One region of the Micromonospora aridisoli genome, then DNA from elsewhere that is predicted to be linked to it. Evidence: riboswitches for the same ligand, from Rfam matches in the RefSeq annotation. Region 1 holds a riboswitch; each other region holds the start of a gene.
The links. A riboswitch is a leader RNA that binds a small molecule or an ion and turns the genes downstream of it on or off. The one in region 1 is predicted to bind cyclic di-AMP.
Positions count from the first base shown of each region.

Region 2: linked by a shared signal. The riboswitch ahead of SM447_RS06505 (coiled-coil domain-containing protein) and the one ahead of SM447_RS04545 (NlpC/P60 family protein) in region 1 are both predicted to bind cyclic di-AMP.
Region 3: linked by a shared signal. The riboswitch ahead of SM447_RS08535 (C39 family peptidase) and the one ahead of SM447_RS04545 (NlpC/P60 family protein) in region 1 are both predicted to bind cyclic di-AMP.
Region 4: linked by a shared signal. The riboswitch ahead of SM447_RS24425 (coiled-coil domain-containing protein) and the one ahead of SM447_RS04545 (NlpC/P60 family protein) in region 1 are both predicted to bind cyclic di-AMP.

Region 1 covers NZ_JAXCFK010000002.1:233,745-241,223, forward strand. The annotation lists gene SM447_RS04530 (cell division protein CrgA) at 174-437, shown strand; gene SM447_RS04535 ((Fe-S)-binding protein) at 715-2,931, shown strand; gene SM447_RS04540 (C40 family peptidase) at 3,185-4,195, shown strand; cyclic di-AMP (ydaO/yuaA leader) riboswitch at 4,388-4,523, shown strand; gene SM447_RS04545 (NlpC/P60 family protein) at 4,536-5,606, shown strand; gene dcd (dCTP deaminase) at 5,674-6,252, opposite strand; gene SM447_RS04555 (pyridoxamine 5'-phosphate oxidase family protein) at 6,330-6,869, shown strand; gene SM447_RS04560 (zinc metalloprotease) at 6,938-7,479, opposite strand, start outside.
Region 2 covers NZ_JAXCFK010000002.1:640,885-648,363, forward strand. The annotation lists gene SM447_RS06495 (helix-turn-helix transcriptional regulator) at 1-221, opposite strand, end outside; gene SM447_RS06500 (carbonic anhydrase) at 426-1,124, shown strand; gene SM447_RS06505 (coiled-coil domain-containing protein) at 1,252-2,265, opposite strand; cyclic di-AMP (ydaO/yuaA leader) riboswitch at 2,269-2,400, opposite strand; gene SM447_RS06510 (YibE/F family protein) at 2,567-3,925, opposite strand; gene SM447_RS06515 (metal-sensitive transcriptional regulator) at 4,207-4,503, opposite strand; gene SM447_RS06520 (heavy-metal-associated domain-containing protein) at 4,623-4,832, shown strand; gene SM447_RS06525 (hypothetical protein) at 4,864-5,838, shown strand; gene SM447_RS06530 (heavy metal translocating P-type ATPase) at 5,850-7,479, shown strand, end outside.
Region 3 covers NZ_JAXCFK010000003.1:337,334-344,812, forward strand. The annotation lists gene SM447_RS08510 (TOPRIM nucleotidyl transferase/hydrolase domain-containing protein) at 1-536, opposite strand, end outside; gene SM447_RS08515 (DUF952 domain-containing protein) at 579-935, opposite strand; gene SM447_RS08520 (class I SAM-dependent methyltransferase) at 1,002-1,811, opposite strand; partial or broken gene SM447_RS08525 (DUF5753 domain-containing protein) at 2,138-2,745, shown strand; gene SM447_RS08530 (DUF397 domain-containing protein) at 2,742-2,936, shown strand; gene SM447_RS08535 (C39 family peptidase) at 3,003-3,890, opposite strand; cyclic di-AMP (ydaO/yuaA leader) riboswitch at 4,116-4,257, opposite strand; gene SM447_RS08540 (hypothetical protein) at 4,537-5,292, opposite strand; gene SM447_RS08545 (hypothetical protein) at 5,448-5,864, opposite strand; gene SM447_RS08550 (acyltransferase family protein) at 5,974-7,221, opposite strand.
Region 4 covers NZ_JAXCFK010000013.1:49,068-56,546, forward strand. The annotation lists gene SM447_RS24415 (HelD family protein) at 1-2,066, shown strand, start outside; gene SM447_RS24420 (cation diffusion facilitator family transporter) at 2,146-3,063, shown strand; cyclic di-AMP (ydaO/yuaA leader) riboswitch at 3,215-3,346, shown strand; gene SM447_RS24425 (coiled-coil domain-containing protein) at 3,351-4,472, shown strand; gene SM447_RS24430 (1-phosphofructokinase family hexose kinase) at 4,702-5,682, shown strand; gene surE (5'/3'-nucleotidase SurE) at 5,679-6,503, shown strand; gene SM447_RS24440 (STAS domain-containing protein) at 6,525-6,890, opposite strand; gene SM447_RS24445 (hypothetical protein) at 7,253-7,402, shown strand.

The sequences.
Region 1 (7,479 bases):
CGGTGCGGGCCGGAGCGCTCGTTTTCCGGTGCTGCCCGGTACCGGTCTCGCCCCATTCGTGGCTTGGACGGGTCTTCCGGACTACGCTAGCTGTCGAACATTATTGGCCATGGACCGTCGCCCTCGCGCCCGGTTGCAGGCCGGACGAGGTCGTAACCCCTCTGGAGAGCGTCGTGCCCAAGTCTCAGGTCCGCAAGAAGAAGGTGTACACCCCGCCCACGGACGTCCGCCCCCCGGCGACCGCGGCAACCCGCAAGCCCAGCCCGGTGTGGCTGCCGATCTCTGCGGTGTCGCTGATCGTCTTCGGCATCGGCTGGCTGGTGGTCTACTACCTCTCCGAGCAGCAGTACCCGGTCATGGAGCTGGGGTACTGGAACCTGGCGGTCGGTTTCGGCGCGATGGTCGCCTCGCTGGTTCTGCTCTCCCGCTGGCGCTGACCCGCAGCTCAACGCCGTGACCGCCGACGGTCGCCGGCGGCCCGCCCGAGCGGTGTTGCCGCCGGCCTCCTAAGGTGTGCGCAGGGCAGCGTGGCCCAGGGTGCGAGAAGACTCACGTTACTGCTGGGTAACCTTGCGCGTAGGCTGCACTGCATGACCGAGCGGAGCGAGGTCATCGACCGGTCAGGTTGAGGTGCGGCGGCGGTGGGTCGACCGATCGCACCGACGCCCCGGTCGCCGAGCCGCTCGACAGGCAGCAGACCGGGAGGCCAACTCGATGGGCAGCGTCCAGATCGTCACCACGATCCTCGCGGCCGCCATCACCGCCGTTGCGGTGTGGCTTGCGGTACGCGCGGTCTCGAAGATGGTGGCCGTCATCCGGCTGGGTCAGCCCGACCCGACCCGCTCCGGTGACAAGGTCAGCCGCACCATGACCATGCTGGCGGAGACCGCCGGGCACACCCGGATGCTCCGCTGGAGCGTGGTGGGCGCGGCGCACTGGTTCGTGATGGTCGGCTTCATCGTGCTGTCGCTGCTGGTGCTCGAGGCGTACTTCGAGGTCGTGTCGCCGACCGGCGGGCTGCCGCTGATCGGCGGCTGGGCGCTCTACGGCCTGGTCACCGAGTGGATCGGCATTCTGGGCGTGATCGGCATCGTGGTCCTGATCGCGATCCGGCTGGCGAACCGGCCGAACCGGGCGGGACGCCGATCGCGGTTCACCGGCTCCACCATGTGGCAGGGCTACTTCGTCGAGGCGGTCGTCCTCGCCGTACTGGTCATGGGTTTCCTGATCCGCGGCTTCAAGGTGGCCACCGACCACTTCGAGTACCCCGTCTGGGCCACCCCCCTCAGCCACGCGGTCGGTTCGGTGCTGCCGGGCTGGGAGTCCGGAGTCAGCGTCGCCGCCCTCATCAAGATTTCGATCTCGATGACCTGGGTCATCGTGATCGCGCTGAACGTGACGATGGGCGTCGCCTGGCACCGCTTCCTCGCCTTCCCCAACATCTTCTTCAAGCGCAGGCCGGGTGCGGCCGGTTCCGGCCTCGGCGCGCTGCGGCCGATGATGAGCGATGGCAAGCCCCTCGACTTCGAGGAGGCCGACCCGGAGAAGGACCAGTTCGGGGTCGCCCAGGTCGAGCAGTTCACCTGGAAGGGGCTGCTGGACTTCAGCACCTGCACCGAGTGCGGTCGCTGCCAGTCGCAGTGCCCGGCGTGGAACACCGGCAAGCCGCTGTCGCCGAAGCTGCTGGTGCTCAGCCTGCGTGACCACGCGTACGCCAAGGCGCCCTACCTGCTGGCCGGCGGTGGCAAGGACCTCACCGGCGAGGAGAAGGCCACCGCCGCGCAGCTCGCCCACGTCGACGTGCTGGCGCTGGCCGAGGCGGAGAAGCCACTGATCGGCGATGCCGAATCCGGCGGCGTCATCGACCCCGACGTGCTCTGGTCCTGCACCACCTGCGGTGCCTGCGTGGAGCAGTGCCCGGTGGACATCGAGCATGTCGATCACATCGTCGACATGCGCCGTTACCAGGTGCTCATCGAGTCCAGCTTCCCCTCGGAGGCCGGCGTGATGCTGCGCAACCTGGAGAACAAGGGCAACCCGTGGGGCGCGCCGCAGAACACCCGGGAGGACTGGACCAAGGGCCTCGACTTCGAGGTGCCCCGGGTCGGCGAGGTCGAGGACTTCGAGTACCTCTTCTGGGTGGGCTGCGCCGGGGCGTTCGAGGACCGGGCGAAGAAGACCACCCGGGCCGTCGCCACCCTGCTCAACGAGGCGGGTGTCTCCTTCGCCATCCTCGGTGAGGGGGAGACCTGCTCGGGCGACCCGGCCCGGCGGATCGGCAACGAGTTCGTCTTCCAGATGCTCGCCCAGCAGAACGTGGAGACCCTCAACGAGGCGTTCGAGGGCCGCGAGAAGGCCAAGCGCAAGATCGTCGCAACCTGCCCGCACTGCTTCAACACCCTGGGCAACGAGTACGGCCAGCTCGGCGGTGAGTTCGAGGTCGTGCACCACACCCAGTTGCTGGCCCACCTGGTCGCCACCGGCAGGCTCACCCCGGTGCAGCCGGTCGACGGCGGGGTGACCTACCACGACCCGTGTTACCTCGGACGGCACAACCGGGTGTTCACCCCGCCGCGCGAGGTTCTCGGTGCCGCCCTCGGCGGCGGGCAGAACGGCGGGTCCGGCGAAGGCATCGTCGAGATGCCCCGCAACAGCGAGCGTTCCTTCTGCTGCGGCGCCGGTGGCGCCCGGATGTGGATGGAGGAGCGGATCGGCAAGCGGATCAATGTGGACCGGGTCGAGGAGGCCATGTCCACCGGGGCGAGGACGGTCGCCGTCGGATGCCCGTTCTGCTCGACGATGCTCACCGACGGGGTGAACGGCAAGGGTGCCGGCGAACAGGTCGAGGTCGTCGACGTGGCGAGCGTCCTGCTCCGGTCGGTCAAGCCCGAGCGGACCGCGGGTGCCGAGGAGACGCCGGTAGCCGGCTGAGCGGCGCGTACGTCCGGCGCGGGCGGCACCTTCCACCGGTGCCGCCCGCGCCGGTTTTTGTATTGGCGAACGTAACTGTAACGAAATGGTGGACACCCTTTGTGTGCGCGCCGTCGCGCAAAGGTGAATGAGCCGTTGGTCGCCTTGATTCCCTACCCGGCCTTCCCTAATGTGGGGCACCGACCACCGTGGGCCGTCTGTCCCCGCCCCATACCGCTCGCGGGACGCCCGGTGGTCGGTTGCAAAGGAGACGCTGCCGGTGGCAACCATGCCCCTCCATCGTCACGCGCCGGGACGATTCCGTCCGGGCGGCCTGCGTCGGGCCGCTCGTGGGCTGGTCGTCCTGGTCGCCGCCGCCGCGGTCGGCGCCGGCCTGCTCGCCGCCCCCGCGTACGCCGAGCCCTCGGTCGACGAGATCGAAGCCCAGATCGACAAGCAGTGGCGTCAGCTGGAGCCCACCATCGAGCAGTACAACAAGGTGCGCGCCCAGTTGCGGGTCAACCGACAGAAGTCGGAGAGCCTGGAGAAGAAGATCCAGCCGCTGGCGCTGGAGACCGAACTGGCGATGAACCGGGTGGCCGATCTCGCCTCCCGCTACTACATCAGCGGCCCGTCCCAGGAACTCGGCGCGGTGCTGCTCAACGCGAAGCCTGACGAACTCGGTGAGCAGATGGCCCTCCTCGACCGGCTCGCGGCGCAGGAGCGCCGCGAACTCGAGGGCGTCATGAAGATCCGCAAGAAGTACGACGACCAGAAGGCCAAGCTCGACGCCCTGATCGCTTCCCAGGAGAAGCAGGAGAAGGATCTGGCGACGAAGAAGAAGAAGATCGACGCGGAGATCAAGCGGCTCGAACGGTCGTTGCCGGTGACGACGGTCAAGACGACCAACTGCCCGACCATCAACGGTGTGGTCAGCAACGCCGCGCGGACCGCCATCAGGACGGCCTGCGCCCAGGTCGGCAAGCCGTACGTCTGGGGCGCCACCGGGCCCAACTCGTTCGACTGCTCCGGGCTGACCCAGTATGCCTACCGGGCTGCGGGTATCTCGCTGACCCACTTCACCGGTGCCCAGTGGAACGAGGGCAAGGCCATCTCCCGGTCCGACGCCCGCCCCGGTGATCTGGTGTTCTTCTTCAGCGACCTGCACCATGTGGGGCTCTACCTGGGCAACAACCAGATGGTGCACGCGCCACGCGCCGGTAAACCGGTGAACGTCTCGTCCATCACCACCATGCCGGTCGCCGGCTTCCGCCGACCCGGCTGATTCACCACCAGCGTCGGCTGAGCGGACGCGCAGGAACGCCCGAGGGCCCCCGGTCAAGTCGACGGGGGCCCTCCTCGCTGTCGGATGTCAGCACCCACAGTGACGGTGCGGTAATGTTGCGTATCGACGTCGATCGTCCCTACGCTGGGCAATCGTCGGCCGCTGGCAGATCCGTCCACCCGGGGCGGTAACGGTCCGACACCGCCGAGTCGCTCGTGAGCGAGCCGGGGGCCCAGGTACCCGGGGTGAATCCGCGAGGGTCGCGGTAGGGCGTCCCCTTCCCGCCCGAACCCGTCAGCTAACCCGGTAGGCGGTACGGGAAGAAGGAGTACGGAGCCCGGTGGCACACCATGCCCAGCGGCCGCCGTCGCAGCGGCCGGAGCTGTCCGGCCCACCGACGGCAGCGCCGCGCTTCCGCTGGTACCGCTGCACCACCGCAACAGGGCGCCTCAACTCGGCGAGACACGTCCTGGTCGCCCTGGCCGCGACCGCCGTGATCCTGACCGGTGGCGCGACGGCGGCCCAGGCCGACCCGACGGTCGCCGACATCGAGCGCCAGATCGACGAGGACTGGAACCGGCTCGAACCCGTCATCGAACAACACAACGCCACCCGGCAGGACCTGGCCGTGAAGCGACGCGAGGCCGACGCCGTGGCGGCCCGCATCGCACCGTTGCAACGGCAGGTGGACGAGGCGATGGACCGGGTGGGCAAGCTTGCTGCCCGGGCCTACAAGGGCGAGCAGGTGCGGGCGGTCAACACCCTGCTCGGCAGCCGGTCGCCGGGCGAGGTCATCGAGCAGCTCGGCCTGCTGAACCGCTACGCCCAACACCAGCAGCAGGACGTACGGCACGCCAGTGAACTGCGCGATGAGCTGACCGCCGCCAAGGCGGGGCTGGACCGCACCATCGGTCAGCTCACCCGCACCGAGTCCGATCTCGCGGCGAAGCGACGGCAGATCGACGCCGAGATCGACCGGTTGCAGCGGCTCCGGCTGCGCGCGTACGGCAAGGGGGGTGGCGGTCCGCTGCGGCCAGCCCCCTGCCCGGCCAGCTATCCGGGCGGGCCGGCCGGCGAGGCGGTCACCTTCGCCTGCGCGCAGATCGGCAAGCCGTACTCGTGGGGAGCCGAGGGACCGAACGCGTACGACTGCTCCGGGCTAACCCTGGCCGCGTGGGCGCGGGCCGGCGTGGCGTTGCCGCACAACGCGGCGCGGCAGCGGCAGGTCACCGCGTCGGTCAGCCGTGGCGCACTACGCCCGGGCGACCTGGTCTTCTACTACCGGGACCTGCACCACGTCGGCATGTACGTCGGGGACGGCTGGGTGGTGCACGCCTCCCGGGCGGGTCAGCCGGTGAAGATGAAGCCGCTGGACAGCAGCCCCGTGCACAGCTTCGGCCGGCCCGGCTGAGGCGTCGAGGCGTACGACCGGGGCCCGCTCCTCGACCGGGGCGGGCCTCCGGCAGTGACCTCCGACGTCAGCGGGTCGGCCAGGTTCGCCAGTTCTGCCAGGCCCGGCTCGGCGTCGGCCCGCGCTGCCCCTGGTAGCGCGAGCCGTAGACGGCCGATCCGTACGGGTGCTCGGCCGGTGAGGAGAGCCGGAAGATGCAGAGTTGGCCGATTTTCATGCCGGGCCACAGGGTGATCGGCAGGTTGGCCACGTTGGACAGCTCCAGGGTGACGTGGCCGGAGAAGCCGGGGTCGATGAAGCCGGCCGTGGAGTGGGTGAGCAGGCCGAGTCGCCCCAGGCTGGACTTGCCTTCGAGGCGGCCGGCGAGCTGGTCGCCCAGCGAGATGACCTCCAACGTGGAGGCGAGCACGAACTCACCGGGATGCAGCACGAACGCCTCACCGTCGGGCACCTCGACCGCCGAGGTGAGGTCGTCCTGGCGGGTGGCCGGGTCGATGTGCGTGTAGAGATGGTTGTTGAAGACCCGGAACAGTTTGTCCAGACGTACGTCGATGCTGGAGGGCTGCACCAGCGTGGGCTCGAACGGTTCGAGCGCCAGGGTGCCCGCCTTGATCTCGGAGACCAGGTCGCGGTCGGAGAGCAGCATCGCCACACCATAGCTGTCCGGGTGCGACCTGCGTGTCGGGCTATCCCATTCGAACGTGTGTTCGATAGGATGTCCGTATGGCTTCCTGGTCCGAATTCGCCGCTGACGAGCCTCGGCTCGCCGACGGGATCCGCCTTCTCATGCATCAGTACGGCCCGGGCTTCGGCTACCTGGCCACGGTCCGCGCCGACGGCGGGCCCCGGGTGCACCCGGTCTCTCCGGTGATCACCGACGACGGTCTCTACTGCTTCGTCATCGACTCACCCAAGCGGCGCGACCTGGAACGCGACGGGCGTTACGCGCTGCACTCGTTCCCGCCGGAGGAGAGCGACGACGAGGCGTACGTCGCCGGCCGCGCCCGGCCTGTGACGGACGACGCCACCGTCGCCCGCCTGGCGCTCGCGGCGCGGGCCGCACCGCACGCCGGCTGGCGACTCTTCGAGTTCACGGTCGACGTGGCGATGCTGGCCCGCCGTGAGCACGCCGTTGTCGGTGGGCCGGGCGAGCCGGCGACCCGTCCGGCTGTCCAGGTCTGGCTCGACCCGTCCGGCTCCGCTTCCGAGGCCGTCCGTCCGGTGCCGGCCCGCGCGGGCCGGCACCACCGCCGCGCCGCCTGACCCGCACGCGCCGGTGCCGGCCCCGTTCCACGGAGCCGGCACCGGTGGTACGCGGTGCTGCGGTCGCGCTACGACGCGCGGTACGCGTTCCAGGCGTTGATCATCCGGGTGGCCTGCCCCGGGGTGAACTGGTACATGCAGGAGTCGTACGAGTAGTCCATGAAGTTGGTGATCGGGTCGAGGCCCGGGCTGGAGCAGGTGTCCCGCCCGGTCGGGCAACCGCTGGCCGGCGAGGCCTCGGCGGGGGTGTCCGCGACCTGGTCGCCGCTGCCCGAGCAGCCGCCCTGGAAGGTGTGGTACAGGTTCAGCCAGTGGCCGACCTCGTGGGTGCCGGTGTCACCCTGGTTGTAGTTGGTGGCAGTGCCGCCGGGCAGCGATTCGCTCAGCACGACCACGCCGTCCATCACGTTCAGGCTGGTCTGCGGGAAGGTCGCCCAGCCGAGCAGGTTGTTGCTCAGCGCGCCGAGGTAGATGTTGAGCGTCGCCTTGTTGCCCTGACGCAGCTGGGTCTTCATCTGTCGCTCGGCCGTCGAACCCTGCCGGATCGGGTACCACGACGTGTTGGTCACCCGGTTGATGCTCTGCAGCTGGAAGGCGAACGCGGTGGACG
Region 2 (7,479 bases), 410 kb from region 1:
TCGTTGCGTCGGCCGACCCGGGTGCGATGCAGGTAACCGCCGGCCTCCAGGTCGGCGACGATGGCCTGGGCGGCACGCTCGGTGACGCCGACCTCGGTCGCCACGTCGCGGAGCCGTGCGGTGGGGTTACGGGCGATGGCGAGCAGGACATGTGCGTGGTTCGTGAGAAACGTCCAGTTCCGGGTGGTTTCCCGTCCGTCGTTGCTTGCCATGTCCGCCATCGTAGGACCTGCCGTTCGGGTTCTCCGGGTCGCGCCGGCTGCCGGGCGTACCGCTCGACCGGGCGCAAGCGTCGACGGGATGCATGAAATGCATATCACGTATAGCTTGACGTGCGTTATGCCGCGTGTGACCGTGTTGGCAGCCCGTGACCAGCGTCGGCCGGGATGACCAGGCATTCCCTCCCAGAGAAGAGGTGCAGCCGGATGAGTCGACCCGGAACGCTCGGCCCGCAGCCCGGACCGGAACGCGAGCTGCTCACCGCGGACCTGCCCGGCGCCCCGCAGCAGGCCCTCGCCGAGTTGGTCGCCGGCAACCGCCGGTTCGTCACCGACGCCGTCCGGCACCCCAACCAGGATGCCGGCCGTCGTGCCGCAGTCGCGGCCGAACAACACCCGTTCGCGGTGATCGTCGGCTGCTCCGACTCCCGGCTCGCCGCCGAGATCATCTTCGATCGCGGACTGGGTGATCTCTTCGTGGTCCGCACCGCCGGGCACACGGTCGGACCGGAGGTGCTGGGCAGCGTGGAGTACGCGGTGGCCGTGCTGCGTACGCCGCTGGTGGTGGTGCTCGGGCACGACTCGTGCGGTGCGGTGCAGGCGGCCCGCGACGCGTTGGCCACCGCCACCACGCCCGCCGGCCATCTGGGTGCCGTGGTCGACGCCGTGGTGCCGAGCCTGCGCCGGGCGCAGGAGGCCGGGGTGCAGGACCTGGACGGGATCGTGGACATCCACATCGCGCGTACCGTCGAGACGATGCTGGCCTCCTCCGCGACTCTCGCGGCGGAGGTGGACGCCGGGCGGTGCGCGGTGGTCGGAATGTCGTACCGGCTGGCCGCCGGTGAGGTGCGGGCGGTGGCGGCGGAACCCGCCGACCTGGCCGGTGCGATGGTGTCCGCGCCCTGAACGCGCCGACGTTCCGGCCAGTTTCTGACCTCTGAGCGCCAGCCACCTGGCGCGGACCGCCTCATCCACCCGACGAGGGCCGCCCCGCCTGCTGGCGGGACGGCCCTCGGTGCGTCGCGTCGGGCGCTCAGAGCAGTGACACGTGGACGTGATCGGTGTGGTTGGACGGGCCGCTGTAGGAACTCCAGCCCGTCGCCGGGAACCAGATCTGCCGGTTCCAGATCACGTAGTAGACGCCCAGCCGGTCGGCGTTGCGGACCAGGAAGGCCGCCAGGTTGTTGCCGTAGATCCGGGTGTCGTTGTTGTGCCACGGGCTGAAGCCGCTGTTCTGCAACGACCAGTCGCAGGCCCGGCCCTTGGGGTGCTCGAACTTGTCGCCCGGGCGGAAGCAGCCGACGAACCGGTTGAAGCCGGCCCGCTTCACCTCCTTGTACATGTGCAGTGTCCGCGGGGTGATGCAACCCGACGTGGTCGGGTCGTTCTGGCTGCACGACTCCGGCTTCCAGCCGCCGTCCGCCGCCCGGTTCGGTGCGATCCGGGCCACCGGCGAGGTGGCGTCCACCAGGCCGCCGGTCAGGCCGACACCGCCGACCAGCCGGAGCGACTTCTCCGCCTCGCTCTTCTTGCGCGCCATGTCGTTGGTCAGCTTCTGCTGCTCGCGTACCTCGACGTCGAGCGCGAGCTTGGCCTGCTCCGCACGGAGCTTGATGGCGTTGACCTCACCAAGCTTCTTGTCGTTGACCAGGTTCAGCTCGTCCAGCGCCGAGGCCCGGTCGATGAACGAGTCCGGCGCGGTGCTCTGCAACAGCATGGCGATCGCGCCGACCCGGCCCGTCCGGTACGACTGGGTGGCGATCTGGGCGACCTGGGGGGAGAGCGCCTCCAGGTCGGCCTGCGCGCGGCGTACCTCCACCGCGAGTTGGAGCTGCCGCTTCTTGGACTTCTCGAGCTTGGCCTTGGCCTTGGAGAAGTCCCGGTTGGTCGCCTCGATCAGCTCGTTCAGCATCGGCGGGTCGTCGTCGTGCTGGGCGGGCTTGGGGTTGCTCGGCGCCGCCGTCGCGGGCATCGGTCCGCCGAACACGGCGAACGCGGCGAACACGGCCACCACGGGTGTCAACCAGCGGCGTAGGGGTGCCGTCACTGTTTTCCCTTCCATCGACCGCCGACCGGGTTAGCTGACGGGTTCGGGACGGAAGTGGCCCCTACCGCTTTCGCGGATTCACCCCACGTACCTGGGTCCCCGGCTCGCCTGGCGGCGATTGGGCGGTGGCACCGCAGGCGCCGCTGCGCGCCTTCGGCGGTGACCGGCAGTGAGGTTACCCGACAGTCCATCTGTGCTTCTACGCCCCGAACCCGACTAGATGCGTCATTTCGTAATCGCGTTGAGTGACCAGTGACACGGTTTGAAGCCGCATCGGCAGGGGCGGTCACGCTGAGGAGTGTCACCATGTGGTGTCCGTGCTCCTGTCCGGGTCGGGCCACCCCGAGCGGGTGGCGGGGGATGTGTTCCGGGTGGGTGGGGTGCTGAGGGCGTGGAGCGCCTCGGCCCGGTCCGTCGCCGGCCGGGGTACTACGGGGGTGGGCTCACCGGCGGGTGCGTTCGCGTCGCCGCTGGCGTCGCCGCGCCCTGCGGTGGTGACCAGCGCGGCCAGCGCGGTGGTCAGCGGTACGGCGGCGATCAGACCGAGCGTGGCCACCACGCTGCGGACGATCTCCGTGGTGAGGAACTCACTGGTCACGATCTGCCCCAGCGCGCGGGAGTCCGCGGTCAACAGGAGCAGCAGTGGCAGCGAGGCGCCGGCGTACGCCAGCACGATGGTGTTCACCACCGAGGCGATGTGCGCCCGCCCGACCCGGGTGGCCGAGCGGTACAACTCGCGACGGGAGAAGTTCGGGTTGGCGTGCCGCAGTTCGGTGACCGCGGCGGCCTGGGTCACGGTGACGTCGTCGAGCACGCCCAGTGACCCGATGATGATGCCGGCCAGGAGCAGGCCGTGCAGGTCCACGTCGGCGCGGAACATGGACAGTGTGGTGGCGTCCTCGCTGCCGAAGCCGGTCAGGTGGGTGGCCCCGGTGGCGGCCAGCCCGAGCAACCCGGTGAGGACCAGACTGGCGAGCGTCCCGAGCACGGCCACCGAGGTCTGTGCGGATATGCCGTGCGTCAGGTACAGCACCACGAACATGATCAACGAGGCGCCGACGATGGCGACGAGCAGCGGCGGCTGCCCGGCGCTGATGCCGGGCAGCACGAAGGTCAGCAGGATGGCGAAGCTGGCGGCCAGGCCGCCCAGCGCCGCCAGGCCCCGCAACCGCCCGAAGGCCACGATGGCGGCGGCGAAGAGCACGGCCAGCCACACCAGCGGCTTGCCGCGCTGGTGTTCGGCGATGTTGTAGGTGCTGATCGAGGGGTCCGCCGGGTCGATCAGCGAGACCAGGATGATGTCGTCGCCGACATCGATGCGAGGGGCGCCCGGACCGGCCGGGATGGGCGTCTGCACATCCTGGCCGGCGTCCGGGCCGGTCTGCACCCGGACGGTGACCGTGCCACACGGCCCCGCCGCTGTCGTCGGGGTGCCCTCGGGCACCGCGGGATTGGGCGGGCAGGGCTCGCTGACCACGCGGGTGACCGTGCCGTGGTAGCGGGGGGTGTCGTCGGCGGCCTCGGGACGTGGGGCGTCCCGGGGCCAGAGCACGATGGCGGCGACCAGCGTGGCGAGGAAGAGGGGGACCACCGTCACGACGAGGATCCGCCGCACCCGGGGCGGGGTGGGCGGAGCGGAACGGGTGTGATCGGCGCCCATTCAGTGTCTCCCAACGATTTCAGGGCTGAGTACGTGTCGATGGGCGAGACGGTTCAGTCTCACCGGACGACCGTGGCGAAGGGCGGCCGGATCGGCCTGAATGTGGCGGGGTGACTGCTTACCGTGAGCGACAGGTTGGCGCGCGACGGTCGCGGGAACGTGCGCCCGACAGCGGGCTCGGGCCGCGAGGCACGGATTTCGGCTGGCCATCGTGTGCGAATGGTAGCCAGCCCGACATCGCGACGCAGGTCGCGCGGGTCTGTCGGCGGGTCGGGTGCGGCCTAGCCGCGCTTCATGAGGCGGCCCACGGCGGCCATCATCTCGGTCGCCATCTCGTCGGCGCGCCCCTCGGCGGCACCCTCGTGCATGCAGTGCCGGGCGTGCCCGTCCAGTAGACCGAGGGCGACCTTGTCCAAGGCGGCCTGGACGGCGGAGATCTGGGTGAGCACGTCGATGCAGTAGCGGTCGTCGTCGACCATCTTCTCGATGCCGCGTACCTGACCCTCCACCCGGCGAAGCCGGGCGAGCAGCTGGTCCTTGCTTGCGGTGTAGCCGCGGATCGGTGCGGGTGTGCTCATGACGGCAAGAATAGCCTACCCCTGGGGGGTATGGTACGGTCGACGCATCGGATACCCCCGGCGGGTATCGCGACCGGCTGCCCGGCCCGCTCCGGCCGGGCTTGGGAGAGGAGAGTTCCGTGGTCACCACGACGTACCAGGTGCAGGGCATGACCTGCGGGCACTGCGTCAACGCGGTCAGCACGGAGATCGGCGCGCTCGAGGGCGTCCAGGACGTTCAGGTCGACCTGGCCGCCGGTCGGGTCACCGTCACCAGCGACCAGCCGCTCTCCGAGGACGCGGTGCGCGCCGCCGTCGACGAGGCCGGATACGAGCTGGCCGGCGCCTGAGTCGGTCAGCGGACGACCCGAGGAGTCAAGCATGAACACGGCGACGAAGCTGAGCGGCTTCGCACTCGGCCTCGCGGCGGTGTTCGGCGCTGCGTACGGGGTGGGACAGGTGAGCGGTCCGGTGAGCGTCGCCACGGCCGGCCACGACAGCGGGGTCGCCGACCACGGCGGTGACCTCCGTGACGAGGGCGGAGCCGGCCACGGCGAGCAGGCGGCCGGGCACCTGCCCGGCGGTCTGCTCGTCTCCGACCGTGGCTACACCCTGGTGCCGGTCGAGGCGCCGGCGGGTGAGTTCGCCTTCCGGATCAGCGGGCCCGACGGCCGTCCGGTTACCGGATACGACGTCACCCACGACGAGCGGATGCACCTGATCGTCGCCCGCCGCGACCTCTCCGGTTTCCGGCACGTTCACCCGAGGATGACCGAGGACGGCACCTGGCGGATCGCCTCGCCCCTGGATTCCCCCGGGGTGTGGCGGGCCTTCGCCGACTTCAGCCCCACCGGGGGCGAACCCTTGACGCTCGGCGTCGACGTGACCGTCCCCGGCGAGTTGGCCGAGCGGCCGCTGCCCGCTCCGGCGAAAAGCGCGACCGTCGACGGTTACACGGTCACGCTCGCCGGTACTCCGCAACCCGGGCGCACCGCGACGCTGACGCTGACCGTCAGCCACGACGGCGTGCCGGTCACCGATCTGGAGCCGTATCTCGGTGCCTACGGTCACCTGGTGGCACTGCGCCGCGGTGACCTGGCCTACCTGCACGTGCATCCCGAGGGCGCTCCCGACGACGGGCGGACCACCCCCGGCCCGCAGGTGAGCTTCGCCACCGAGTTCCCCTCGGCCGGCACGTACCGGCTCTACCTCGACTTCCGCCACCGGGGCACGGTGCGTACCGCCGAATTCACGGTGCACGTCGGTGAGCCGGGAGACACCACCGCACCGGCGGGCGAGCAAGGCACCCCCGAGCCCGAGGACGGGCACGGCACACCCGGGCACGGGCACGACTGACGGGACCAGACATGAGCACGAGCCGCCACCTGACCACCGCACCGCACCTGATCGACTTGGCCATCGGTGGGATGACCTGCGCGTCCTGCGCCGCCCGGATCGAGAAGAAACTGAACCGGATGGAGGGCGTGCAGGCCACCGTCAACTACGCCACCGAGAAGGCGACCGTCTCCTACGCCGACCCGGTCACCCCGGACGACCTGGTCGCCACGGTGGAGAAGACCGGTTACCGGGCCACCCTGCCGCCGCCGCCCTCGCCGGCCGAACCGGCGGCCGCCGCCGAACCGGTGGACCCGCTGCCCGCCCTGCGTACCCGGCTGTGGGTCTCGGTGGCGCTGAGCGTGCCGGTGATCGCGCTCGCCATGGTGCCGGCCTGGCAGTTCACCTACTGGCAGTGGCTGTCGCTGACGCTGGCCGCCCCCGTGGTCGCCTACGGCGGGCTGCCCTTTCACCGGGCCGCGCTGGTCAACCTGCGTCACGGTGCCGCGACCATGGACACCCTGGTCTCCCTGGGCACGCTGGCCGCTCTGGGATGGTCGGTGTGGGCTCTGTTCCTCGGCACGGCCGGTACGCCGGGGATGACCCATCCGTTCAGCTTCGACATCGGTCGTACCGACGGCGCCGGCAACATCTACCTGGAGGCGGCCGCCGGGGTGACCACCTTCATCCTCGCCGGGCGCTACTTCGAGGCGCGGGCGAAGCGGACCGCCGGCGCGGCCCTGCGGGCCCTGCTGGAGCTGGGCGCCAGGGACGTGTCCGTGCTGCGGGACGGGGTGGAGACCCGGGTGCCGATCGACCAGCTGGCGGTCGGGGACCGCTTCGTGGTGCGGCCCGGCGAGAAGATCGCCACCGACGGGACGGTGGAGGAGGGTTCCTCGGCGGTCGACGCCAGCCTGGTGACCGGCGAGTCGGTGCCGGTGGAGGTGGGTGCGGGCGACACCGTGATCGGTGGTTGTGTCAACGCCGGTGGCCGGTTGGTGGTGACCGCGACCCGGGTGGGGGCGGACACCCAGCTCGCCCAGATGGCCCGGCTGGTCGAGCAGGCGCAGAGCGGCAAGGCGGCAGCGCAGCGGCTCGCCGACCGCATCTCCGGGGTGTTCGTGCCGATCGTGATCGCCCTGGCCGCCGGCACGCTGGGTTGGTGGCTGGGTGCCGGCGCCGGACCGGCGGCCGCGTTCACCGCCGCCGTCGCGGTGCTGATCATCGCCTGCCCGTGCGCCCTCGGCCTGGCCACGCCGACCGCGCTGCTGGTCGGCACCGGCCGTGGTGCGCAGCTCGGCGTCCTGATCAAAGGGCCCGAGGCGCTGGAGTCGACCCGGCGGGTGGACACCGTCGTGCTCGACAAGACCGGCACCGTCACCACGGGCCGGATGACCCTGCTCGAGGTGACCCCCGCCGAGGGCGAAGGACGCGAGGAGGTGCTGCGGCTGGCGGCCGCCCTGGAGAGCGGCTCGGAGCATCCGGTCGCCCGCGCGGTGGTGGCCGGTGCGGCCGAGGTCGGCCCCCTGCCGCCGGTCACCGACTTCGCCAACGTGGCCGGGCTCGGCGTCGCCGGCACCGTGGACGACCGCGAGGTGCTGCTCGGCCGGGCCCGGCTGCTGCGTGAACGGGGCCTGGTCGTACCGGACGAGATCCTGCGGG
Region 3 (7,479 bases), on a different contig from region 1:
GCGTCGAGCTGCTGCCCCCGCCAGGCGGGTTGGGTCTGGAACGACCGGAACGACCGGAGGTCGCCGTGCTCCTCGAAGAGCGCCTCGACCCCGGCGGTGCCCACCGCGCGGATCAGCTCATCCTCCAGGTCCTCGACGCAGACGTGGAACCCGAGCCGCTCCATCTCGTGACGCGTGGCGGGTGCACCGACGCCGGTCGCCCGCAACGCGCGCCGGAAGATCTCCTCCTCGCGCAGGTCGCAGAGACCGGCCAGCCGGGCCTCGACAGGACGCAACCTGGTCAGGAAGCGACCGATCGCGTGCGCCCCGCCCATCGGTACGATCACCACCCGGTCCGCCTTGAGGTCGCGGCCTCGGGCCGCTGCCGCCGTCTCCAGGGCGATCTCGTCGCTGATGCCCTCGACGAGTAACACCGCCGTGGCGGACTCGACCTTCGCCAGGGCCCGGGCCGTCGCCCGGATCGAGGCGGCGTTGCCACCCAGGTCGCCGTCGAGCACGTCCGGGGTGGACCTCTCGGCTCGCCGGATCGTGGCCATGGTCGCAATCATCGATCACACACCCCGGACCCGACCAGCGCTTTACCCACCCGAATCGCCGCCGGCCTGGGCGGCGGGAACATCGTCGTCGACCCGGACCGCGCCGGCGACGTGGTGGACCCCGGTGACGGCTTCGACCGGCAGGGCTCCGTAGACGTGCGGAAACGGTCCGCCGTTCGGCGCGTCCTCCCACCGCACGTCGCCGAGCAGCGAGGCGTCGAGCGCGACGACGACCAGCGATGGCTGGTCGCCGAAGACCCGTGCGGCGGTACCGGGCAGCTGCGTCCGTGACGAGCAGTGGATGAACCCGCTCTCCCGGTCGAACGGCGAGCCGTCGAACCTGCCGGCGGCCTGGAACTCGGACCACTCGTCGGGCAACAGGATCTTGTAGATCAGCACGCCCTCATGGTCCCAGAGCGGCGGAGCCGCCCGGCGTCAGCCGGACCGCCCGCCGGCCGCCAGCGGTCACTCGGCGCGGGCGGCGATCTGGAGGGTGTTCAGGTAGTGCTTGCGCACCGTCGCGGTCGGCCGGGCGGCGATCATCTCCCGGATCCCGGTGAACAGTGTCTGCCGCTGCCAGGGCGAGGCGGCGATGTGTCCGGAGTAGGTGGACAGCAGGGTCAGGTATTCGTCGGCGGTGTAGTCCTGGCCCCAGACGTAGCGGTGCACGGTCGGTCGGCCGAAGAACCCGCTGCCCTCCATCGCCGCCACGTCGGGCGCCGCGATCGCCTCGGGTGGTTTCGGGCCGCCCTGGCCGTCGCCCATGCCGACCTCGTCGTAGATCCGCTCCACCTGCCGGAAGAAGTCGTCGCCGTCCGGTGGTGACACGTGCTCGGTGGCGACGATCGCCAGGTGGCCGCCGGGGCGTAGCAGCTCGGCGGCCCGCCGGTAGGCGACCCCCGGGTCCAGCCAGTGCCACGACGTCGCGGCGAACACGAGGTCGAAGGGTGCGTGGTCGGCCGGCTCCCACCGTTCGAAGGGCGACTCCACGACGCGCACGTCACCGAGGCCGTCGAGCATGCGCCGCGCCACCGCGGCGAGTTCCCGGCCCGGTTCCAGGGTGACCACGTGCCAGCCCTGCGCCAGCAGGTCGCGGGTGGCCTGGCCGGTGCCCGTGCCGATCTCCAGCACCCGGGCCGCTCCGGTCGCCAGGCCCGTCGTCGCCGCCAGGTCGGCGAACAACCGCGTCGGGTAGCGCGGACGGGCCCGCTCGTACAGCTCCGCCGCGGTGTCGAAGGTCGTGGCCAGCCCCGCGTACGGTTCCCGCTCCCCCATGATGTCCCCTCGCACAAGTGTCAGACGTGGAAGTCGATCTCACCCGTGATCGTCGCACCGTCACCCACCACCCCGCCGACTCGCCGAGCCGCCGCCCCGTTCATATGCCGAGATCTTGGACGGTTGCCGTTCCGGCGGAGCGGCAACTGTCCAAGATCTCGTGTTGCGGGGCGCTGTGGCCGGCTATCGGGGGCGGCATGAACCAGGAGGAGTTCGGTCGGCGGACGAACTACTCGGCGTCCCTGGTGTCCGCTGTGGAGGTGGGCACCGGGCCGCTCGACCGGCCGTACGCGAAACGGGCGGACGAGGTCCTGGAGACCGGCGGCATGTTCGAGGAGCTGCTGCGGACCGCCGAGGTGCTGCGCCAGCCGTCGTGGTTCCGGCCCTACCTGGAGGCCGAGCGCCATGCCCGGCAGCTGCGCTGCTACCAGCCGACGCTGGTGCCGGGCCTGCTTCAGACCGAGCGCTACGCCCGCGCGGTGATCCGGACCGACGCCGCCCTGACCGAGGCGGAGGTGGATCGGCGGCTCGCCAACCGGCTGGTCCGGCAGGCCATCCTGGAGCAGGACGACCGCCCCAACTCGTCGCGGTGATCGACGAGGCGGTGCTGCGGCGGGTCGACGAGGATCTGAAGGACGCGCTGGTCGAGCAGGTGCACCACCTCGTCGACCTGGCTCGACGGCCCAACATCAGCGTGCATCTCGTGCCGGCGGGCGTCGGCATGCATGCCGGACTGACCGGCCCCTTCATCCTGGCGCGAAGCGCGGACGACGGCTGGGTGGGTAACCGGGACACCCCGCTCGGCGGCGTCCTCGTCGACAAGGACGACGACCTGAGTACCCTGCTGTCCCGGTGGGAGATGGTGCGCAACGAGGCGCTGTCCGGCCGCCAGTCGATCGAGCTGATGAAGGATGTTGTGAAGCCACGGATCTGAACGGCGCGACCTGGCGCAAGTCCATCCGCAGCGGCTCCAGTGGCAACGACTGCGTGGAGGTCGCCGACAACCTGCCCGGCGTGGTGCTGGTCCGCGACACCAAGAACCGCGACGGCGGCACGCTCTCCTTCACCCCGGATTCCTGGGCGAGGTTCGTCGCGCTGGCGAAGCAGCACGGCCCGCACGCCTGACGTACCCGAAACGGAAGCCCTCGACCAGCGGGCCGAGGGCTTCCGCGTGCATCGGGACCGGTGCGATCAGGCCGAGTAGCCGCGGGTGGCGGCCCAGTTGGCCAGGTCGATGGTGCTCATCCAGTACGACGGGTACGAGGCGTCGGCCGAGTCGGCGATCTTCACCATCCGGCCGGAGTCCTCGTAGCCGACCACGGCGATGTAGTGGCCGCCGGGGAAGGAGTGCCAGCGACCGTTGGTGTCGGTGGCGCTGCCGGCGATGTTCACCACGACGCCCCTTCCGGCGGTGACGGCGGCGACGACGTCGGCCTGGAGCTGATCCATCTGCGCCGGGGTGGCCGCGCCGCCACGGATCATCGTGGTCTTGTACGGGCTGCCCTTGACGGTGGCGTTGAGGACGCGGGTGGTGTCCTCGGCCGAGTTGGTGCCGGCGAAGGTGGTGCCGAGCTGGGTGGCCAGGGCGTCCTGGTTGCGCTCGATGCCGGCGGCGCTGAGCGCGTTGCGCACGGCGGCGGGGCCGCAGTAGTAGCCGGTCGTCTGGGCCTGGTGCGCGTACTTGAGGACCTTCGACGCGGGCGGCTTGGGCGCGGCCTTCTTGCTGGTCAGGTCGGGGTCCGGGGTGGCCGAGGTGGCCTTCGGCGACGGCGCGGCGGTGGTACTGGCCGGTGCCGCGCTGCTCGGTGCGGCGCTGCTCGGTGCGGCACTGCTCGGCGCGGTGGTCGACGGAGCGTCCTCGACCCGGTCCTGGCCGCGCGATGCCGCGGTGTCGCCGCGCAGTTCGGCGGCGGTCGTGGTGGGCTCGGTGGCCGGGGTGTTGCCGGTGCCGGCGAGCGCGGCACCGGTGCCGGTGGCCAGCACGAGCGCGACGGCGGAACCGGCCACGATCTGGTACGGGCGTTCGGTGGCGAGCCGCCGGAGCCGGCGGGAAAGGGTGTGCTTCACGGATTCCTCCACGGGCTGAGGGGATGACGGCGCACCGGCTCCGGCGGTCAGGTCGGCATGGGGACGCCGAGGACCGCCCGGGCGAGCGGGAAGGCCGTTCAGGGGTACGCCCGGTGAACCCGGGCGGTGGCGATGACCGGGTCAGCTCGCGGCGATCGGGCCGGCGAGTGCGGGCACCGCGGTGCCGTGGAGGCGAGGGGAAAGCGGGGGGATCACATCGGACTGCACGAGGGTTGGGACTCCTTCCGACACCGCCGACCGGGTTAGCTGACGGATTCGGGCGGGAAGATCGCCCTACCGCGGGCCGAGGCTCGCGGATTCACCCCAGTGGTGCAGTGGGTCCCCGGTTCGTGAAATCACGATTGAGCGGGTCGATGCGGCGTCGCCTCTTGCGATCGGTTACCGCATCGGACGGGCTGACACTACTGGTCAGTCACGTCGTTTCCAACCCCGCTTGAACTGCTTAAACATGATCCAGCGCGGCTATTTTCGGGTATTCGTCGACTGGCGTCGCTCAATGGGATCGACGGCGTTTCGGGCATCTTCGGGCGGGAACCGGACGACTCCGGGACAATGCCGACGGAGATTGCTGCGACAATAGGCTCAACTACGAACAGTGACCGAATTCGGACCTCGTGTGACCCGCCTCACGGAATTTTCAGCCCAGCCGGGCCGGTCGCCACCGCAGGACCGCGGCGGGCCGTTCGGCGGTGGCCCGATCCGGGGCCGGCAACCGGACCGGTCGGAGCCGTTCGGCAGCCGCGTACGCCTCGGCGGAGAGGGTACGGGCCGCCTCGGTGGCCAGTTCCGCGGCCCGCCACAGCTCACGCTCCCGCTCAGCGGCCGCCCGGTAGGCCGCCAGGCGGTTGTCGCGGACCACCCGGGCCAGGATCACCTCCTGCTCGGCCGGATGCCGGCGGGGGTCCCAGCCGGACCGGCGGGCCAGGACGTCGCAGAGTTGGCGGGCGGTCAGATCCCCACGCCAGTGGGCCGCCATCGCGGCGCGGTGCAGCCACCGCTCCCGGGCCGCGTACTCGGCCGGAGTTCGGGGGGTACGCGGGGTCGGCAGCCCGGTGACGCCGGCCAGCCGCCGGGCGGCGGACTCCGCTTCGTCGTACGCGGCCCAGGCGCGGTCCAGTTCCGCCTGGGCGGCCCGCCAGGCCGTACGCCGCCGGTCGGCGTTCTGCGCGGCGCCAGCCGCCGCGACCGCCACCTCACCGGCGTACCGCCGCCGGTCGGCCGCCTCGATCGCGGCGCGCTCCTCATCCTGGCCGGGTCTTTCCGCCGGCCCGGTCGGCTCCGGGCGCGCGACCAGGACGGTGAGTACGCCCAGCGCGAGCACGAGCAGGACCGACCAGATGGCGGCGGCGCGTGGCACCTCGATCAGGAACTGGTAGAGAACGGTCTTCTCCATGTCGGCACCTCGAGAACATCGGCACGGCGCCGGTGGCCGTACCGGCAGCGGATCGTCATGGCGAGACCCGAAGCCGCAGCGGACGGCGACGGGCTGGCAGGTGCCTGGCGCGGACGCGGCACCGGGGTGCGGAAACGACGGAAGGTCGCCGGTATTCAGGCGGACGGCGGGGCGCGGGGCGCGCGAGCGTCCGAGCCGGCGGACGCCGGGGCCGACCCGACCTCCGCGGGGGCGGTGCCGAGCACCGTCAGCTCCGGCGGGCCGGGGATCACCGGCAGGGTCGTGGACCCACCGGCCAGGTCGGCGGGGCCACCGACGCCCGGCACGGTCGCCGTCGCGACGCCGACCAGATCGAGGGCGACGGCCGGGTCGCCGCCGCCGGACGCCGATGGTACGGCGACCTCGACCGACGGGGTGGGTGCGGTGGCGGCGAGCTTCTCGGCGGGGACCGCGTGGGCCGGCAGCGTCCACGCGCCAAGCGTGAAGGCGGCAGCGACCGCGAACCCGGTCAGCAGCCGCACGGCCCAGCGCGCCAACCACCACAGAGGACGGGTCGGCGCGACGGGAAGCACCTCGCCACGCTACCGCGACGAGCACCCGGACGCACCGTCACCGGGCGTGTCGTGTCGCCCGGCGCGTCGCCGCCCGCGCCGGTTTCCGCAGGTCAGGTCGCTTCCCGAGTCACCGTCCCCGATGGACGGTCCGAGTCTGGTCGGCGCCCTCGGCAGGGTTCGTGTCGCCGCGCGCCGTCCGCTGTCGGGGCAGGCGTTCCGCGGCGGGTTCACCACCCGCCGCGGATCCCGCCACGCCGCCCGCCACCGCCGGTCGCGCCGCTCGGGGCGGCGCCAGGCGGCGCATCATCGGCTGTTCCACGTACCGGTGCAGCAACGCGGCCAACCCCAGGGTGAGCAGGAGGAACCCGATCACGGCGAGGGGGCCCCACCAACCGGGCAGGCCGGTCCCCCAGTCGCCGGTCAACCGCAGAATCGTCATGATCACGAACACGTGCACCAGGTAGAAGGCGAAGGACACCTCGCCGAGCCAGACCATCGTCCGGGACCGCAGCGGCGAGCGCCGCCCGTGCACGTCGGCGTCGGCCGCCGCGGCGATCACCAGGACGTACGCCGCCGACAGCAGCGCCGCCCAGAGTTCGGCCCGGATCCACTGGGAGGCCGCCACCCAGGTCAGGACGAAGATCACGCTGGCCAGGGGGAGCCGAGGGCCGCGCCAGCGGCCCCGCAGCATGAGTTCGGCGGCGGCCACGCCCATCCAGAACTCCAGCGACCGGACCAGCGGAAACACCTGGGTGAACCACCAACGGCTCTGCTCCGGCACCAGCGTCTGCCCGGGCCACAGGGCCAGGATCAGCAGCGGTACCGCGATGACCACGGTCCACAGCATCCACGGCCGGGCCCGTCGCACCGCCGGCAGCACCAGCGGCAGGCACAGGTAGAAGAACAGCTCACAGGAGAGCGACCAGCTCACGTTGTTGACGCTGTAGAAGTGGCCCGGCCGGGGATCCCAGGCCTGCACCAGGAGGAGGTTCTCCAGTGCCGCCACCGGGTTGATCGGGTCGGCGAACCAGAGCATCGCCAGGATCGCCAGCGCCCACATCACCAGGTGGTTGGGGTAGATCTTGGCGAACCTGCGACGCCAGAAGCGGCGCCGGGAGTCACCGGGCCGCGCGGACCAGACCAGCACGAAACCGCTGAGGATGAAGAAGAACTGCACTCCGGACAGGCCCAGGGTGAAGATCTCGCCGACCACCGCCTGGGGGCCGGGGTCGGCGATGATCCGCATCGTGCCGGCGTGGAAACCGAAGACCAGCATCGCGGCGATCCACCGCAGCCCGGTCAGCGACGGCAGCCGGTCGGCGTCCGTACGCCCGCGCCGGGCGGTCGCTGGGGCCGCGAGGGCGGTGCTCGTCATGCCCGCCTCCCGGTTCTCGGCAACGTCACACGCACGTCCATCTCCTCCCCGCCGTCGGGCGGCAGCCGGATCCGATCGCCTGGAGGTACCCGGTCGGTGCCGCCCGCCGGGCACCCTACCCGTGGCCAGCGCGCGATCAACCACGTCGGCAGGCCGCCACCCACCTCACGCGGCATTGTCCGATTCAGTCGACGGGGGCAGTCGAACCATCAAGATCAATGTAGAGTGAGCGCCCGCTGACCCTGTGCACGGATGTCG
Region 4 (7,479 bases), on a different contig from region 1:
TCGACCGGGTGTACGCGCGACTGGCCGAGCTGCGCCGGTCCGCGGTTCGCGCGGAGCGGGAGGGCTACCGGCTCGCCCGGGTCGGCACCTTCGGCGCGCTGGTCGAGCGCGACGCCATGGTCTTCCACGCCGCTCAGCGACGTCACCTGCTCGACGCCGAGTACGAGGGGCTGGTCTTCGGCCGGCTCGATCTGCGCGACGGACAGACCCTGTACGTCGGGCGGCTCGGGATCCGCGACGAGGACGCCACCACGCTGGTGGTGGACTGGCGGGCCCCGGCCGCCGCCGCGTTCTACCGGGCGACGCCGGCCGAGCCGCTGGGTGTCGTCCGGCGCCGGACGATCCAGTCCAGCGGTGAGCGGGTCACCCGCATCGAGGACGACCTGCTGGACCCGGACGCCGCCCCGCCGGACATGCCGGTCGTCGGCGACGGTGCGCTGCTGGCCACCCTGTCCCGGACCACCGGTCGCGGCATGCGCGACATCGTGGCCACCATCCAGCGCGAGCAGGACGAGGCGATCCGCTCCCCCGGCTCGGGGGTGACCCTGGTCTCCGGTGGCCCGGGCACCGGCAAGACCGCGGTGGCGCTGCACCGTGCGGCGTACCTGCTCTACGCCGACCGCAGCCGGTACGCCGGCGGCGGCATCCTGGTGATCGGCCCGTCCTCGGTCTTCGTCGAGTACATCGCCTCGGTGCTGCCGTCGCTCGGCGAGGACACCGCCACCCTGCATTCGCTGGGCACGCTGTTCCCCGGGGTGACCGCCACCCGCACCGACCCGCCGGAGGTCGCGGCCGTCAAGGGTTCGCTGCGGATGCGTCGGGTGCTGGAGCGGGCGGCCCGGGACGCGGTGCCCGACTCCCCGACCGAGCTGCGCCTGCTGTACCGGGGCAAGCTGCTCCGGCTGGAGCGGGCCGAGCTGGACGCCATCCGGGACCGGGCGCTGCCCCGCGGCGCCCGTCGTAACGAGGTGCGCCGGGCCGGCTTCGACGGCGTGCTCGCCGCGCTCTGGTCGCAGGCCCGCCAGCTGGGCATCGCCGGCCTGCCCGAGCAGCGCGCCTTCGAGGACGAGCTGATCGACCGCACGGACTTCCGCGACTTCCTGAAGGCGTGGTGGCCACGGCTGCATCCACGGCATGTGCTCGCCTGGCTGGCCGATCCGCAGCGGCTGCGCCGGTACGCCGGCGGCATCCTCTCCGGCGCCGAGATCCGGCTGCTCGGCGCGGCGTACCGGGAGTTGGCCGTGCACGGTCCGACCGTCGCCGACGTCGCGCTGCTGGACGAGTTGGACGCGCTGCTCGGCAAGCCGATGCGCCCCGCCCGCAGGAAGCGGGATCCGTTCCAACTCGCCGGTGGGGTGCGTGAGCTGAGCACCTTCGCCGACCGGCAGCGGGCTGCCCGGCAGGCCGCCCGGGAACGTCCCGAGGACTACCGCGACTACGCCCACCTGGTGGTCGACGAGTCCCAGGACGTCTCGCCGATGCAGTGGCGGATGGTGGGCCGGCGTGGACGACTGGCGTCCTGGACCGTGGTGGGCGACCCCGCGCAGACCGCCTGGACGGGGAACCCGCAGGAGTTGGAGCGGGCCCGTGACCAGGCGCTCGGCCGCCGTCGCCGGCACCGGTTCACCCTCACCACGAACTATCGCAACTCGGCGGAGATCTTCGCGGTGGCGGCGGCCGAGATCCGCCGGGTGTACCCGGACCTCGCGCTGCCTGTCGCGGTCCGCTCCACCGGGATCGACCCGGTCCAGCTGGTGGTGCCGGCACAGGAGCTGGAGGCCACCGTCGTGACGGCCGCCTGCGCCCTGCTCGGCAAGGTCGAGGGCACCGTCGGCGTGATCACTCCGGTGCCCCGCAGGGATCAGGTCGCGACCTGGTTGGGCGCGATCGGCGACGAGCGGCTGCAGGTGGTGACCAGCCTGGAGGCCAAGGGCATGGAGTACGACGGTGTGGTGCTGGTGGCCCCGGGCGAGATCCGGGCGGAGCCGGGCGCGGGCGTCCGTACCCTCTACGTCGCACTGTCCCGGGCGACCCAGCGGTTGACCACCGTCGACCCGACCGGTTGAGCCGACCGCACAAGAATGCATACATAGCGATGTCGGCATAGATCCTTCCCCGGACCGGCGGACGACGGAAGGTGTCTGGGTGGGCTCCGGCCATGACCACCACCACGCCGCGGTGTCGAACGCCGCACACCGCCACTCCGGCCGAATGTGGGCGGCGTTCGCCCTGCTCAGCACGCTGATGCTGATCGAGGCGGCGACCGCCCTGCGGACCGGTTCGCTGGCTCTGCTCTCCGACGCCGGGCACATGTTCACCGATGTGCTGGGCATCGGGATGGCCCTCGCGGCCATCGCCGCCACCCGCCGGACCGACAGCGATCCGCAACGCACCTTCGGCCTCTACCGGCTGGAGGTGCTCGCGGCGCTGGCCAACGCCGTACTGCTCTCCGGCGTCGCGGTGTACGTGCTGGTCGAGGCGGTCCGCAGGTTCGACGATCCGCCCGAGGTGGTCGCCGGCCCGGTACTGGTGGTGGCGGCACTCGGCCTGTTCGCCAACGTCGCCGCGTTCGCGTTGCTGCGCCCCGGGGCCCGGGAGAGCATCAACCTGCGCGGGGCCTACCTGGAGGTGCTGGCCGACCTGCTCGGCTCGCTGGGCGTGATCGCGGCCGCCCTGCTGATCGTCGTAACCGACTGGTGGTGGGCCGATCCGTTGGTGGCGGTGGGGATCGCCACGTTCATCCTCCCCCGGACCTGGCGGCTGGGCCGGGCGGCGGTACGCATCCTGGTCCAGGCCGCCCCGGAACACCTCCAGGTCACCGCGGTGCACGACCGGCTGGCCACGGTTCCCGGGGTGGCCGGCGTCCACGATCTGCACGTCTGGACGTTGACCTCCGGCATGGAGGTGGCCTCGGCGCACCTGACGATCAGCCCCGGCACGGACGTCGGTGCCGTGCTGGCGGCCGCCCGCGCCGCGCTGCACGAGGACTTCCAGATCGAGCACGCGACCCTCCAGATCGAGCCGCGAACGGATCCCGGAGACTGCGGGACGGTGCAGTGGTGACGGTGCGGCCTGGAGAAATGGGCTTATTGCCGGCTTTGACCTGCTTTACTAGTCAGCAACTCAACACCACGAGTAACACCAGCTGCACCGGTCACGTAGGCACCGGTAGGCTCGGACCCGGCCTCCGCCAGGCGGCACCCACCGGTGCCGGCGGCGGCCGCCGCCTAATCGCCCGCCAGGGCGAACCGGGGAACCATGTTCCTGGGGTGCATCCGCGTCAGCGGTAGGGATCTTCCGTCCCGAACCCGTCAGCTAACCCGGTCGGCGGCTGACGGAAGGACATGTGCATGCCAGCAGTGGCAACCGTGAGACCGGCCGCCCGTACGGCGGCCCTGATCGCCGCCGCGCTCGCCCTCATCCTCGGCGTCGCGCTGGCCCCCTTCGCCCCCGCCGCCGCGGCACCGCAGGGACTGCGTGCGGCGGCCCCGGACGACGTGGACGACGAGGGCGGCACCCCGGCGCTCCGGGCCCAACTGGAGGCCGCCAGCAAGGGCTACCTCGACGCCAAGACCGCGCTCGACCGCTCGGTCAAGCGGCAGAAGCAGCTCGCCGAGCAGCTCAAGACGACCGAGAGCCAGCTCGCCGAGCGCACCACCAAGGTCGCCGAGATCGCCGCGCAGGCGTACCGCACCGGCCGGCTGGGCGCCGCGTCGGCGTTGCTCAACAGCGGATCACCCGCCGGGTTCATGGACCGGGCGGCGGCGCTGGACGCGGTGGCCGCCAACGAGGATCGCGCACTGCGCGAACTCCAGGCCGCCCGCGACGAGGTCAGCACCACCAAGCAGGCGCTGGACGTGGAGGTCCAGGAGCAGCGCAAGCAGGTGGCAGTGATGGCCAAGCGCAAGGAACAGGCCGAGCGGGCGTTGACCGTGGCCATCGAGCGGGACGAGGCGGCCGAGCGCGCCGCGGCCGCCGAGCGCGCCAACCGCGCACCGACGCGCAGCAGCAACAGCAGCAGCAGCGGCGGGTCGAGCCCCACCGCCAAGCCCGCGCCCCGTAACTCCGACGGGTCGTGGCCGGCGGAGTCGTGCAGCGTCAACGACCCCACCCCGGCCAACGGCTGCATCACCCCGCGCACCCTGCACGCGCTGAACCAGGCCAAGTCGGCCGGCTTCACCCGGTACGTCTCCTGCTACCGCTCCGGCGGTTCGGGTGAGCACCCGAAGGGCCGGGCCTGCGACTTCGCGGCCCAGAAGAACGGCTTCGGCGGAGACGCGACCGGCGGCGACCGGACCTACGGCAACAACCTGGCGGCGTACTTCGTCAACAACGCCGACCGGCTCGCCGTGCTCTACGTGATCTGGTACAGGCAGATCTGGCTACCCAGCAGTGGCTGGAAGTCGTACAGCGGCGCTCGGGGCGACCCGTCCAGCGATCACACCAACCACGTACACCTGTCGGTCTACTGATCCGCCACGGCACCGGGTGAGCCGTCCTGCACGGACGGTTCGCCCGGTGCCGCGTTTCCACCCTTCGCCAGCGGGGCACCGTCCCTTCGGCGCGCACCGACACGTCTGCACGGTTACGGTCGTACCAGGAAGCGGACATTGCTCCGTTAACGGGAGGAACGTGCATGAGTGAGCGCAGCGAGCGGATCACCAGGCTCAACGTCGGTACGGACCACGGCGGGGTGCGGCGATGAGCGGTCACGTGATGGTCTTCGCGCCGACCCCGCTGCTGACCGTCACCGTCGACCAGCCGAGTGACGCCCCGGAGCTGCATCTGCACCCGGGCGGCCAGGGAGTGTGGCAGGCCCGGATGGTGCTCTCCCTCGGCGTCGACGTGGTGCTCTGCGCGGCGCTCGGTGGCGAGATCGGTCAGGTCCTGGAGCCGTTGCTGGTCAGCGAGGGGGTCGACCTCAAGGTCGTGGCCCGCGACTCCGGCGGCACCGGCGGGTACGTGCACGACCGTCGCGAGGGCAGCCGACGGGAGATCGTGGACGTGATCGGCCAGCCGTTGAGCCGGCACGAACTCGACGAGCTGTATAACCTCGCGCTCGGGGAGGGCCTGCGGGCCCCGGTGAGCGTGCTCAGCGGACCGAACCATCCTTCACTCGTCCCCGCCGACCTCTACCGGCGCTTCGCCGCCGACCTCGGCGCCAACGGCGGCCGGGTGGTGGTGGACCTCTGCGGCGAGCATCTCACCGCCGTCCTGGAGAGCGGGGTCTTCTTCCTCAAGATCAGCCACGAGGAACTGGTCGCCGACGGGCGGGCGGAGGGTGACGACGAGGAACAGCTCACCCGTGCCATGTACGACCTGCATGCCTCCGGCGCCGAGAACGTGGTGGTCAGCCGCGCCGACCGGCCCGCGTTGGCGCTGGTCGACGGAGAGGTGTTCGAGGTGCGGATGCCGCGGCTGGAGGCGGCCGACCCACGCGGTGCGGGCGACTCGATGACCGCCGGTGTGGCCGCGGTGGTGGCCCGCGGTGGCGACGTCCGCACCGCGATCCGCACCGGCGCGGCGGCCGGCGCGCTGAACGTCACTCGGCACGGCCTCGGTACCGGCCGACTCGACTCGATCAACGGCCTCGTCGACCGGGTCCGGCTGGAGCCCGCGGGCAGCCGCCCGCAGGAGCGCACCACCCCTGACGAACTGGCCCAACGGGCAGGTGACCGATGACGCTACGGGTGCTGATCACCAACGACGACGGGATCGCCGCGCCCGGCATCCAGGCCCTGGCCCGGGCCGCCGTCGACCGCGGCCTGGACGTGGTGGTGGCCGCCCCACTGGAGGAGGCGAGCGGCACCAGCGCTGCGATGAGCGCCCTGGAGGAGGACGGGCGGGTGGTGGTCCGCGAGCATCCGCTGCCGGAGCTCGACGGGGTGCCGGCGTTCGGCGTCGGCGGCTCGCCCGGATTCATCGCGCTCATCGCCGTGCACGGCGCGTTCGGGCCGCCGCCGTCGGTGCTGCTGTCGGGAATCAACCGGGGCGCCAACGCGGGACGCGCCGTGCTGCACTCCGGCACCGTGGGGGCCGCCTTCACCGCCGCCGCCAACGGCTGCCGGGCGATGGCGGTGTCGCTGGACGTGCTCTCGGCCGGTGAGGCCACCGCGGCCAGCGGGGGCGCGGCCGTGGCAGCCGCCGCCCGGGTACGCGACGCGGAACGCAACTGGGCCACCGCGGCCCGGGTCGCCCTGGACCTGCTGCCCCGGCTGACCGCCGGGCCGACGGAGAGCGTGCTCAACGTCAACTCGCCCGATCTGCCGCTCGCACGACTGCGGGGCGTACGCCGGGCCAGCCTGGCGACCTTCGGCCAGGTGCAGATGACCGTCGCCGAGTCGGGGCACGGCTTCGTGCGTACCTCGTTGGAGGAGCCCGGCCAGTCGGTGCAGCCGGGCACGGACCTGGCCCTGCTCGCCGACGGATACGCGTCGGTGACCGCGGTCCGGGCGGTCACCGAGGTGGCCGACGTGGACCTCTCCAACCTCGACGGGGACTGACCGGGCCGATCCCGGCGCCGGTCAGGCCCCGGGAAGCACCTCGGGCGCCGTGGCGGCGCCGGCGTAGTAGGGCTCGGGTGCGCCGAAGAGGCCGAGCAGGCCGGTCACCCAGAGCTGCCGGTGCACGAACCGGCTCGGCTCGGTGACGACCAGCTTCACACCGCTGACCTCGGCGGTCTGGAAGCCGGCGACCATGGCGCTGATGCCTACCGAGTCGATGAAGGTGACCAGCCGCATGTTGAGCTCGATCCGGGCCGGCCGCCCCTTGGCCAGCACCTCGGCGATGGCCTCTTTCACCTCGTACGCGGTGTCGACGTCGATCTCGCCCCTCGGGGCGATCTCGATGACACCACCGGGCCGAACCGTCTGCAGGATCGACAGGCTCACGCGAGCACCTCCACTCGCCCGTACGACGGGCGCCTCATCAGTACGCGGGCCGCGACCGACAGTATTCCTTCAACTGCCTCGGTCGCCACCCCTCGGGATGAGCAATTCACGGACACGGACGCGCCAAATCGCCCTTATCCGTACTTATTGGTCTTATTGCACAGCGCTCAGCCGCCGCCGACGCCGCTGGTCCAGCGTAGCGGGCCGGCGCCACCACGTCGTGTCTCACCGCTGTCCGGCGTGCCCGCCGCAACCGGCTCTGAGCTGCGCTCGGCATGCGGCGTTCGCGTGGTGTGCCTAGCATCACCGGGTGACCCCGTGTGCTCAGCCTCACGGGGACCCATCGACGGAAGGACCGCATCATGATCCGGAGACTGGCCCAGCTGGCCGGCGTCGGCGCCCTGCTCGCCCTCGTGCTGGCCTGCGGGTTCGGCGGCGGCGGAGATGACGACGGCGATGACGATGAGGATGACTTCGCCCGTGCTGCGGTGGTAGCGGTCGTCGCCCGCTGACCCTGCGGTCGCGCGCGTCGACCCGGTTCGCGGACGTGCCGCCGGGCCAGCGCCAACGCGACGCGTACGAGTGGCCT